Regions from separate parts of the Bradyrhizobium sp. UFLA05-112 genome, predicted to be linked through region 2. Evidence: predicted binding sites of a transcription regulator. Region 2 holds the regulator's gene; each other region holds the start of a gene.
What was found. The regulator HrcA, encoded in region 2, represses chaperone genes, less so after heat shock. The targets are predictions, from matches to a motif close to GTTAGCACTCNCNNNNNGNGAGTGCTAAC.

Region 1: groES (co-chaperone GroES) is a predicted target of HrcA. The motif match lies at 2,806-2,834, and genes of this name have one in related genera.
Region 3: SO180_RS03655 (co-chaperone GroES) is a predicted target of HrcA. The motif match lies at 2,129-2,157, and genes of this name have one in related genera.

What each region holds. Positions count from the first base shown of each region.
Region 1 covers NZ_JBANBK010000081.1:35,279-39,434, forward strand. Annotated here, with positions in the region: gene SO180_RS33525 (NupC/NupG family nucleoside CNT transporter) at 106-1,356, shown strand; gene SO180_RS33530 (cupin domain-containing protein) at 1,502-2,035, opposite strand; gene SO180_RS33535 (usg protein) at 2,212-2,499, opposite strand; gene groES (co-chaperone GroES) at 2,878-3,192, shown strand; partial or broken gene groEL (chaperonin GroEL) at 3,284-4,156, shown strand, end outside.
Region 2 covers NZ_JBANBK010000101.1:8,895-13,050, reverse strand. Annotated here, with positions in the region: gene hemW (radical SAM family heme chaperone HemW) at 1-397, opposite strand, end outside; gene rdgB (RdgB/HAM1 family non-canonical purine NTP pyrophosphatase) at 384-1,019, opposite strand; gene rph (ribonuclease PH) at 1,030-1,743, opposite strand; gene hrcA (heat-inducible transcriptional repressor HrcA) at 1,927-3,015, shown strand; gene grpE (nucleotide exchange factor GrpE) at 3,115-3,729, shown strand; gene pncA (bifunctional nicotinamidase/pyrazinamidase) at 3,879-4,156, opposite strand, start outside.
Region 3 covers NZ_JBANBK010000004.1:31,455-35,610, forward strand. Annotated here, with positions in the region: gene dapA (4-hydroxy-tetrahydrodipicolinate synthase) at 185-1,156, shown strand; gene SO180_RS03650 (hypothetical protein) at 1,396-1,917, opposite strand; gene SO180_RS03655 (co-chaperone GroES) at 2,260-2,556, shown strand; gene groL (chaperonin GroEL) at 2,718-4,156, shown strand, end outside.

The DNA.
Region 1 (4,156 bases), on a different contig from region 2:
TGACTGAGGCCGGAAGTCTTGTCAACAGCCGGTCGAGCCCGGTGCGCCCCGGCATTGCCTTTGCATCGGCCCGGCTGCCATAATCATTGCGGGATTGGGGACATCATGCTGCGACTGCAATCAGCACTCGGCATTTTCGCATTGCTGTTGATCGCCTGGGCGCTGGCGGAGAACCGTCGCGCGGTCTCGCTGCGTCAGGCGGGAATCAGCCTCGTCGTCACCTTCCTCACTGCGATCGTCCTGCTCAAGCTGCCGTTCGTCGCGCATGCCTTCGGCGCCATCAACGACGCGGTCGGCGCGATTTCGGCGGCCTCGCGCGCCGGCACGTCGTTCGTGTTCGGCTATGTCGGCGGCGGCCCCCTGCCCTACGACCTCAAGGCACCCGGTGCCGATTTCATCCTTGCCTTCCAGGCGCTGCCGATCGTGCTGGTGATGAGCGTGCTGACGACGCTGCTGTTCTATTGGCGCGTGCTGCCCCCGATCGTTCGCGGCATGGCGTGGTTGCTCGAGCGCACCCTGGGCGTCGGCGGCGCGGTCGGACTGTCGACCGCGGCGAACATCTTCCTCGGCATGGTGGAAGCGCCGCTGTTCGTGCGGCCGTACCTGGTGCAGATGACCCGCAGCGAATTGTTCCTGGTGATGACCGGCGGCATGGCCGGCATTGCCGGCACGGTGCTGGTGCTCTACGCGACGCTGCTTGCGCCGCTGATCCCGGATGCGGCCGCGCATTTCGTCATCGCCTCGGTGCTCGGCGCGCCGGCGGCGATCCTGATCAGCCTGATCATGGTGCCGGAGACCAGCGACCGGCTCACCGGTGGCTCGCTGGAAGACCCTGACATGCACGCCTCCGGCACGATGGATGCGATCGTCAAGGGCACCTCCGCAGGGCTCGAGTTGCTGCTCAACATCGTCGCCATGCTGATCGTGCTGGTGGCGCTGGTTTATCTGGTCAACGCGGTGCTCGGGCTGCTGCCGAACATCGGCGGCACCGCAATCTCGCTGCAACGATTGCTCGGACTCGTGATGGCGCCGGTATGCTGGCTGATGGGGCTGCCGTGGGATCAGGCCGTCACGGCCGGCAGCCTGATGGGCACCAAGACGGTGCTCAACGAGCTGATCGCCTATGTCGATCTGTCAAAGCTCGCCCCCGACGCACTCGATGCGCGCTCGCGCCTGATCATGCTCTACGCGATGTGCGGCTTCGCCAATTTCGCGAGCCTCGGCATCATGATCGGCGGCCTCGGCGTCATGGCTCCGGACCGGCGCGATGAGATCAACGCGCTCGGGCTGAAGTCGATCGTGTCGGGGACGCTGACGACGTGTTTGATAGGCGCGATCGTGGGGGTGTTGACGTAGGCACCGTCATTGCGCGGAGCCACCCGGTCCCGCCTCCGGCGGGCCGGATGACAGGCTCCGCGACGAACCGATCCAGAGTGCATCCGCGGAGACATTTCTGGATTGCTTCGCTTCGCTCGCAATGACGGCGGAATTCCTAGCACGCTTACGCCGTGATCTCGACCGTCTTGAACTCGGCCGGCAGGATGATCTCCAGCAGTTCGACGTCGTCGGAATAGTCGAGGATCATGTGCTTGATCTTCGGCGGCTGGGTCCAGGCGCTGCCTTGCTTCATCAGCGTCTCGCCCTGGCCGTCCAGGTAGGTCTTCACCCAGCCCTTGAGCACGTAGACCATCTGGAATTCGACGTCGTGATAGTGGAGCTTTGACACCTCGGCCGGATTGCAAGGCGGCAGCAGGCGGATGACGTGGGCTTGGGCGAGACCGTGCGTTGCCGCAGCAATGCCGAGATCGCGGTACTGCGCGTAGGCGCGCAGGCCGTCGGCTTTGAAATCCTCCTCACGATGATGGCTGACGGCGATGTGCTGCTTGGGCCGGGTGCGCGTTTTGGCTGGCGTTGTGCGAGCTTTCGTCTTCACCGCTTTGCGTGCTGACGACCGCGCGGCGACCTTGTGGCCGTGCCACTTCTTTTTCACCGCTGATTGCGCCGCGCTGCGCGAGGTCACCTTCCGCTTGGCCATTGTCTCCTCCCGTTCTTGTTCTGGAGGCAAAAGCTAGCACAGAATTTCGAAATCGTAGGGTGAGCAAAGCGAAGCGTGCCCACCGCTCACGAGCGCAACCGCGGAGTGATGGTGGGCACGGCGCATTCGCGCCTTTGCACACCCTACAGCTCCGACCTACAACTCTGCGGCGCCGTTCAGTTCAGCCTGAACACGCCGTCGACCGCGCGCAGTTCGGCGGGCTTGATCAGCTTGGAGTGCGCCACCGTCACCGAATAGAGCGGACCGTCGAGCTTCTCCTCCCAGAAGGCGAGGAAATCCGTCAGCGCCGGGAATTTCGGGAACAGATCGTAGTTCTGCCAGATGTAGGTCTGGAGCAGCGAGGGATGATCCGGCATCCGATACAGAATCTGCGCCGTCGTCAGCCCGTAACCCAGCAATTGTCTCCGGAAGTCGTCGGAAACACCCCCAACCCGCAAGCCCATGCCAGCCTCCTTTGCAGGAGCGCATATTCAAGGGGTGGCTTACTCGGACTGCCCCAAAGAGCCACCCGGTGGAGATGCGCTCACATGAGAGAAATGTGACGCATGCTGCCAACCGATCTCAAGCCCAAAAGTTTGACAAGTTGTTGAAATTCAATGCTTTAGCAGCAGATCGCGATGCCTGCTAATAGCCGGGCGGGCCCGGTTAACGATGGAAAATGATTTTGGCAGACAGGCCTTCTGAGTGCTGATTTTTCTGCTAGAAGCCCTTGCTCCCGTAAAAAACCTGTCCTATCTCCATTTCGCCTGCGTAGCACTCGCGGGCATCGACTGCTAACAACCCAAAAATCTCCATCTCGTGCAAATGCTTAGGAGGACTGCATGAAATTCCGTCCGCTTCACGACCGCGTCGTGGTCAAGCGCATCGACGCAGAAGAGAAGACCGCTGGCGGCATCATCATTCCCGATACGGCCAAGGAAAAGCCCTCCCAGGGCGAAGTGATCGCCGTCGGCCCCGGCGGCCGCGACGAGAGCGGCAAGCTGATCCCGATCGACGTCCAGGTCGGCGACCGCGTGCTGTTCGGCAAGTGGTCGGGCACCGAGGTCAAGATCGACGGCCAGGACCTGTTGATCATGAAGGAAAGCGACATCATGGGCGTGCTCGAAGCTCCCGCTTCGAAGAAGAAGGCCGCCTAATTCAACCGCTCGCACCGCTCACCCCTGAGGAGCGCCTGCCGGGCGCCTCGCCAAGGGTGAGATGAGACCAAGACAACTCAGGGAAACCAATATGTCAGCCAAAGAAGTGAAATTCGGCGTTGACGCCCGCGACCGCATGCTGCGCGGCGTCGACATCCTCGCCAACGCCGTGAAGGTCACGCTCGGCCCGAAGGGCCGCAACGTCGTCCTCGACAAGTCGTTCGGCGCCCCCCGCATCACCAAGGACGGCGTCACCGTCGCCAAGGAGATCGAGCTCGACGACAAGTTCGAGAACATGGGCGCCCAGATGGTGCGCGAAGTCGCCTCCAAGTCCGCTGATGCGGCCGGTGACGGCACCACCACCGCGACCGTGCTCGCGGCTGCGATCGTCCGTGAAGGCGCCAAGGCGGTTGCCGCCGGCATGAACCCGATGGACCTCAAGCGCGGTATCGACCTCGCCGTCGACGCCGTTGTCGCGGACCTCCAGAAGAACTCCAAGAAGGTCACCTCCAACGAAGAGATCGCCCAGGTCGGCACGATTTCGGCCAACGGCGACGCGGAGATCGGCAAGTTCCTCGCCGACGCCATGAAGAAGGTCGGCAACGAGGGTGTCATCACCGTCGAGGAAGCGAAGTCGCTCGAGACCGAGCTCGACGTCGTCGAGGGCATGCAATTCGACCGCGGCTACATCTCGCCCTACTTCGTCACCAACGCCGACAAGATGCGCGTTGAAATGGACGACGCCTACATCCTCATCAACGAGAAGAAGCTCTCCTCGCTGAACGAGCTGCTGCCGCTGCTCGAGGCCGTGGTGCAGACCGGCAAGCCGCTGATCATCGTCGCCGAGGACGTCGAGGGCGAGGCGCTCGCCACGCTCGTCGTGAACCGTCTGCGCGGCGGCCTGAAGGTCGCGGCCGTCAAGGCTCCGGGCTTCGGCGATCGCCGCAAGGCCATGCTGCAGGAC
Region 2 (4,156 bases):
CATCGTCGAGCGCCTGCACGCCGAGCGAGACGCGGTTGACGCCGGCGGCGCGATAGCCGGCAAAGCGCGTCGCCTCGACGCTGGTCGGGTTGGCTTCCAGCGTGACCTCGACATCGCCAGCGACGCGCCAGTGCTTGCCGATCGCCTCTAGCACGGCGCCGACGGTTGCGGGCTGCATCAGCGACGGCGTGCCGCCGCCAAGGAAGATCGAGGTAACCTCGCGGCCGGGGGCGCGCGCGGCCGTTGTCTCGATCTCGCGGGCGAAGGCGTTTGCGAAGCGCGCCTCGTCGATCGCAGCGTGGCGGACATGGCTGTTGAAGTCGCAATAGGGACACTTCGACAGGCAGAACGGCCAGTGCACGTAGACGCCGAAGGCGTCCCTGTCAGCGCGGCTCAAGGCAGATCTCCGCAAGTTTCACGAAGGCGCGGGCACGGTGCGACAAGCCAAGGCCCAATGGCGGGAGGCCGTGCTTCTCGATGCTTTCCATCTCGCCAAAGGTGCGCGTGTGGCCGTCGGGCAAAAACATCGGGTCGTAGCCGAAGCCGGCGGTGCCGCGCGGCGGCCAGACCAGCGTGCCGTCGACGCGCGCCTCGACTTCCTCGAGATGATCGTCGGGCCAGGCGACGCAGAGCGCGGAGACGAAATGCGCTTTGCGCTTGTCCGGCGCGGTCGCGCCGCGCTCCCTCAACAGGCGCTCGATCTGCGCCATCGCCGCGGCAAAATCCTTCTTCGGGCCCGCCCAGCGCGCACTGTAGATTCCCGGTGCGCCGTCGAGGGCGTCGACCACGATGCCGGAATCATCGGCGAAGGCCGGAAGCCTCATTGCCTTCGCGGCGGCGATGGCCTTGATCGCGGCATTGCTGCGAAAGTCGTGGCCGGTCTCCTCGGGCTCGTCGAGGCCAAGTTCGCCCGCCGAGACCGCCTCGACACCGTGCGGCGCCAGCAGCTCCCGCATCTCGGCAAGCTTGCCGGGATTATGGGTCGCGATGATGAGCTTGCCTGTGATTCGCCGGTGCATGGCCTATTGACTACGCCACCGCCATTTTCTGCAAGTCCACGAGACGCGCGACACCCTTGCGGGCCAGCGCCATCAGCGACAGGAACTCCTCCTGCGTAAACGGCTCGCGTTCCGCGGTGCCCTGGACCTCGATGATGCGGCCATCGCCCGTCATGACGAAATTGGCGTCGGTCTCGGCCTCGGAGTCCTCGGCGTAGTCGAGATCCAGCACCGGTGTGCCCTGATAGATGCCGCAGGAGATCGCGGCGACGTTGTCGCGCAGCACGTTGGCGTTGATCATGTTGCGCGTCTTCATCCAGTTGATGCAATCGGCCAGCGCCACCCAGGCGCCGGTGATCGAGGCCGTGCGCGTGCCGCCGTCGGCCTGGAGCACGTCGCAATCGACCGTGATCTGACGCTCGCCGAGCGCTTCGAGATCGACGATGGTGCGAAGCGAGCGGCCGATCAGGCGCTGGATCTCGACGGTGCGGCCGCTCTGCTTGCCGGCAGAAGCCTCGCGGCGAGTACGTTCCGAGGTCGCACGCGGCAGCATGCCGTATTCGGCGGTGACCCAGCCGCGGCCCTGACCCTTCAGCCACGGCGGCAGGCGCTCCTCCAGTGTGGCGGTGACGAGCACATGGGTGTCGCCGAATTTCACCAGGCAGGAGCCTTCCGCATATTTGACCACGCCGCGCTCCAGCGTCACGGGGCGCAATTCGTCGGGCGCACGGCGGCTTGGCCGCATGGGAAATCCTCCAAAACTCGCAGGGAAAAGGCTGTTCGCGGTGCTTGTAGGAGGGGGAAGGGGGCCCGGCAAGGGCTTTTCCCCCGGGGGCAACGAAACGCCGTCCGGGGATTGGCCAAAGACGCGCTTGTCAGGGGCCTTCTGGATGGACAAATTATGTGCATCTGAGAGGAGTTACCGTCTGTGGCCCATCACGATCCGATTCATCTGATCGCGCCGCGCGCGGGCCTCGCCCAGCTCAACGAGCGTTCCCGCGACATCTTTCGCCAAATCGTCGAGAGTTATCTGGCGACCGGCGAGCCGGTCGGCTCGCGCAATATTTCCCGCTTGATCGCGCTGCCGCTGTCGCCGGCCTCGGTGCGCAACGTCATGGCCGATCTGGAACAGCTCGGCCTGATCTACGCCCCGCACACCTCCGCCGGCCGGCTGCCGACGGAACTCGGCTTGCGCTTCTTCGTCGATGCCCTGATGCAGGTCGGCGAGCTCAACGAGGCCGAGCGGCAATCGATCCAGAGCCAGCTCACGACCGTCGGCCACGCCCAGTCGGTCGAGGCGGCGCTGGAGGAGGCGCTGACGCGGCTGTCGGGCCTCACCCGCGCCGCGGCCGTAGTCTTGACGCCGAAGTCCAATGCGCGGCTGAAGCATATCGAATTCGTCCGCCTGGAACCGGAGCGGGCGCTGGTGATCCTGGTCGGCGAGGATGGCCAGGTCGAGAACCGCGTGCTGACGCTGCCGCCCGGAGTTCCGTCCTCGGCGCTGACCGAGGCGTCAAACTTCCTCAATGCCCGCATCCGCGGCCGTACCCTCGCCGAGGCGCGGCTGGAGCTGGAAACCGCACTCGGGCAGGCCCGAGCCGAGCTCGACCAGCTCACCCAGAAGGTGATCGCGGCGGGCATCGCGAGCTGGTCCGGCGGCGAGAACGAGGACCGCCAGCTCATCGTGCGCGGCCACGCCAATCTGCTCGAAGACCTGCATGCGCTGGAGGATCTCGAGCGGGTGCGGCTGCTGTTCGACGATCTCGAGACCAAGCGCGGCGTGATCGACCTGCTCGGGCGCGCCGAGACCGCGGAGGGCGTGCGCATCTTCATCGGCTCGGAGAACAAGCTGTTCTCGCTGTCGGGCTCCTCGACGATCATCTCGCCCTATCGGGATGCCGCCGGTCATATCGTCGGCGTCTTGGGCGTGATCGGGCCGACGCGGCTGAATTATGCCCGCGTGATCCCGACCGTGGACTATGCCGCCCGTATCGTCAGCCGCCTTCTGGGTGGCTGACGCCCGTTTTCGCCTGATCACGGGTGCTTGATTTTCGCGCTGCAAAGCACGATATCCCGGCGAGAAAAATCCCTTGAGACGAGTTCGAGAAGGCAGCCGATGACCGAGCAAGACCGGCAACCCGAAGACACGACTGCGCCGACCGGCGAGCCCGTGGTGTCGAAGCCCTACATCATGCCCGACGATCCGGAACCCGGCTCGGTCGAGGTCTTGCAGAAGGAAGCCGCTGAGGCGCGCGACCGCATGCTGCGGACGCTGGCCGAGATGGAGAATTTACGCAAGCGCACCACCAAGGAGGTCGCCGACGCGCGCCTCTACGGCATCACGGGTTTTGCGCGCGACGTGCTCGACATCGCCGACAACCTCCAGCGTGCGCTCGATGCGGTGCCGGCCGAGGCGCGTGCCAATGCCGATCCCGGCCTGACCGCGCTGATCGAGGGCGTGGAGCTCACCGAGCGCTCGCTGCTCAACGCGCTGGAAAAGCACGGCGTGAAGAAGTTCGACCCCTCGGGCCAGAAGTTCGATCCGAACTTCCAGCAGGCGATGTTCGAGGTGCCCGATCCGTCGGTGCCGTCGGGCACGGTGGTTCAGGTGGTCCAGGCCGGCTACACCATTGGCGAACGCGTGCTGCGCCCGGCTCTGGTCGGCGTCGCCAAGGGCGGCGCGAAAGCCGCTGCCGCCGCCAACAACAACGAGTCGAACGGCGCGGCGTAAGCCGCGCTTCGCCACGCACACAAACCTGAACCCTCATCCTGAGGAGCCGCGGAACGCGGCGTCTCGAAGGATGAAGGCCCCGCTGCTGCAGCTCGGCCTTCATGGTTCGAGACGGCGCTTCGCGCCCCTCACCATGAGGGTCAAATAGCTTACGCCGTGGCCGCGATATCCGCAGACTGGATCCGCTTCACGCCGGCCTTGGCCATGTCGGCCCACGCTTTGGCCAGCGAGCCCTGATTGTCGATGCCGCGGCAGGCGTCTTCCACCACATAGACTTCGAAGCCGGCCTTGCGCGCGTCGAGCGCGGTCCAGGCGACGCAGAAATCGGTGGCTAGCCCTGCGACGAAGACGCGCTTGATCTTGCGCGACTTCAGATAGGCGGCGAGGCCCGTCGATCTCTTGCCGTCGGCTTCCAGCAAAGCCGAGT
Region 3 (4,156 bases), on a different contig from region 2:
ATGATCACGAATTCGTGCGCAATCCTCTCGAAGGCGATCGCCTCGAAAAAAGCCCCCCACCCGGGGCCAAGGGATATTTGCGCGCGCTAGACCTTCTCGTCGTCGCGATCCCGAAAAACCCCGCCGTCTGGACGGGGTTTTTTCATGTGCCTCCGTCTCAGACCTCAACTGAAGGAGATGGAACATGACCGACCTAAGACAACGATTGCAGGGCCTCTGGCTGCCTCTGGTGACGCCGTTTCGCGACGGCCATCTCGACGAGCGCTCGCTCCGGCAGCTCGCGCGACACTACGCGTGCGAGGCCATCGACGGCTTCATCCTCGGCGCGACCTCCGGTGAAGGCATGACGCTGAAGGGCGCCGAGCTCGAGCGCCTCGTCGCAACCGTGCGCGAGGAGCTCGCCGCGCAACGTCGCAGCGTTCCGATCGTTCTTGGCCTCTCCGGCGCGGACACCGCGCGGCTGAAGGAAAGCCTGGATGAAACCGCGGACTGGCCGATCGACGGTTATCTGATCGCGAGCCCCTACTACCTGCGGCCATCGCAGCGCGGCCTATGTGCGCATTTCGAGGCGCTCGCCGATCACGCTGCCTGGCCGATCGTGCTCTACAACATTCCCTATCGCACCTCGGTCAATCTCACCAACCAGACGCTGCTCCGCCTTGCCGAGCATCCGAACATCGTTGGCCTGAAGGATTGCTCCGCGAACCGCGAGCAATCGATCGCGCTGCTCCGCGACAAGCCGGACCACTTTCGTGTGCTGACCGGCGAGGACGCGCACACTCATGAAGCGCTGAGCGACGGCGCGGATGGCGCCATCTTGCTCTCCGCCCACATCGAGACCGCAACCTTTGCTGCGATTCATACCGAGCTGAAGCGCGGCAATGCCGACACCGCGCTCGCGCGCTGGCAGGAGGTTTCGGAGTTGACGCGGCTGTTGTTCGCCGAGCCGAGTCCGGCGCCGGCAAAGTACTGGCTGTGGCGATGCGGCCTCATCGACAGTCCGGAGGTGCGCCTGCCGATGGTCGAGGTCGGAAGCGAACTCGCCGCCGCGCTCGATAGCGAGATCGCGCGGAGGTTGGAAAAATCCGCCTATGGGGAATCGTCGGTGGCTCCGCGCCCTGACGGCCGCATGGCAACGCCTTTCATGCAGACCTGAGCACGGACGCGTCGAGACGTATCCGATGTCCGATTGGCTGCGCCGTGATATCGGCCTGACCGAAGACGTCGTGACATCGGCATTGGAGCGGCTTGACGGCATCAAGCGGAGGCACTGCGGATGGGTCTGATGGCTGCGAGGTCGTGCGGAAGACGCAGTCTCTTCGCCTCGCCCTGCGCACACGAAGCTACCCTCTCCCACACGGGAGAGGGTGCATCACAAGCTTGGCTCGATCTCGATCACGCCCGCGGCGCGCAGCGGACGTAGACCATGTTGCCGTAGCGGGTGGCGGCGTCCTTGTCGATGAATCGGGTGACCATGACGCGGCCGTCGAAGGAGACGATCTCGCGGTCCTGCTCGCCGGGAGTCGGTCCGGCCGGTCCGATATAGTTCTTTCCGCTTGGTGAGCCCTTCAGCCGCAGCTCCTGCGGCGTCGCCTGGTCGGCCAGGTGCATGATCACGCCGCCGCTCGATCCGGCGCCGATCACATAGGGATTCTTGCACTGCGCGCGGGCCGCAGCCTCGGTGCGGGCGCGGTCGGACGGGTTCTGGAACGAGGCAAGGCCCCAGCGGCCGACGATCTCGTCGGCGCGGATCGACGCCGGCATTTCCGGCCCAGTGCCGGGCTCGGCCTCCGGCGCCGGCGAGGACGATGAGAACGACGGCAGGCTCATGCCGCCGCCACATGCACCCAGCAGCAGCGCCAAGGCTGCGGCGGCGCCCAGCTTGGCAACCGTCCGCGCGTGAGCTGAACTGATCATGGCATTCCCCCGAGCAAAGCGCCCCCCAAACACGAGCCTGACAGCCCCCTCCCGCAGCCAAGCGCAAAACCGCTGCCGGGGCAATGACGTCGTAGAATACGCCAGCGTCCCCAATTCGTTTCGATCGTCAACATCCTATATCCGTCTCACCAATGGCTTAACCACCCTTTGCTTGACAGGATCGCGGCCAAGCCATATTTCCGGGCGCACTATTAGCACTCGGGAAGCCCGATTGCTAAAGCGCGCCGTTCGATCCCGGCATTCGATCCGGAGGTCGGACGGGGGCGCAGGCCCCTCTCCTAGTTCCGTCGCTTCCGAAGCGAGCTTCCAAAGGGAAACGTCATGGCTAAGTCCAAATTTCGTCCGCTGCATGACCGTGTCGTGGTCAAACGTATCGATGCCGAGGAAAAGACCAAGGGCGGCATCATCATTCCCGACACCGCCAAGGAGAAGCCGTCCCAGGGCGAAATCGTCGCCGTCGGCCTCGGCGGCCGCGACGAGGCGGGCAAGCTGATCCCGATCGACCTCAAGGTCGGCGACCGCGTGCTGTTCGGCAAGTGGTCGGGCACCGAGGTCAAGATCGACAATGAAGATCTCCTGATCATGAAGGAGTCGGACATCATGGGCGTGCTGGCCTAAGGCCACAACGTCCCTTCAAACGCCGCCGCGCTTCCCTCTTGTCATGCCCGGGCTTGAGCCGGGCATCCATCCTGCTTCGAAAGATGATGGATTGCCGGGTCAAGCCCGGCAATGACGATTAGGGTGCGCGGCCCATTTCCACATCATGCCAGGAGCAAAAAATGGCTGCCAAGGACGTCAAGTTTTCCGGAGAAGCGCGCGAACGCATGCTGCGCGGCGTCGACATTCTCGCCAACGCCGTCAAGGTGACGCTCGGCCCGAAGGGCCGCAACGTCGTCATCGAGAAGAGCTTCGGCGCGCCCCGCATCACCAAGGACGGCGTCACCGTCGCCAAGGAGATCGAGCTCGAGGACAAGTTCGAGAACATGGGCGCCCAGATGGTGCGTGAGGTCGCCTCCAAGACCAACGACCTTGCTGGCGACGGCACCACCACCGCGACCGTGCTGGCTCAGGCCATCGTGCGCGAAGGCGCCAAGGCGGTTGCCGCCGGCATGAACCCGATGGACCTCAAGCGCGGCATCGACACCGCGGTTGCGGCTGTCATCAAGGACATCGAGAAGCGCGCCAAGCCCGTCGCCGCCTCGTCCGAGGTCGCCCAGGTCGGCACCATCTCGGCCAATGGCGATGCCGCCATCGGCAAGATGATCGCGCAGGCGATGCAGAAGGTCGGCAACGAGGGCGTCATCACCGTCGAGGAGAACAAGTCGCTCGACACCGAAGTCGACATCGTCGAGGGCATGAAGTTCGACCGCGGCTATCTGTCGCCCTACTTCGTCACCAACGCCGAGAAGATGACCGCCGAGCTCGAGGACGCCTACATCCTCTTGCACGAGAAGAAGCTCTCGGGCCTGCAGGCCATGCTGCCGGTGCTGGAAGCCGTGGTGCAGTCCGGCAAGCCGCTCGTCATCATCGCAGAGGACGTCGAGGGTGAGGCGTTGGCCACGCTGGTCGTGAACCGTCTCCGCGGCGGCCTGAAGGTTGCCGCCGTCAAGGCCCCGGGCTTCGGTGATCGCCGCAAGGCCATGCTCGAGGACCTCGCGATCCTCACCGGCGGCCAGCTGATCTCCGAAGAGCTTGGCATCAAGCTCGAGAACGTCACGGTGAAGATGCTCGGCCGCGCCAAGAAGGTCGTGATCGACAAGGAGAACACCACGATCGTCAACGGCGCCGGCAAGAAGCCGGACATCGAGGCCCGCGTCGGCCAGATCAAGGCCCAGATCGAGGAAACCACCTCGGACTACGACCGTGAAAAGCTCCAGGAGCGTCTGGCCAAGCTCGCCGGCGGCGTCGCGGTGATCCGCGTCGGCGGCGCGACCGAGATCGAGGTCAAGGAGAAGAAGGACCGCGTCGAGGACGCGCTCAACGCCACCCGCGCGGCCGTGCAGGAAGGCATCGTCCCCGGCGGCGGCGTCGCGCTGCTCCGCGCCAAGAAGGCGGTGGGCCGTCTCACCAACGCCAATGCCGACGTGCAGGCCGGCATCAACATCGTGCTGAAGGCGCTCGAAGCCCCGGTCCGCCAGATCTCCGAGAACGCCGGCCTCGAAGGCTCGGTCGTCGTCGGCAAGATCCTGGAGAACAAGTCCGAGACCTTCGGCTTCGA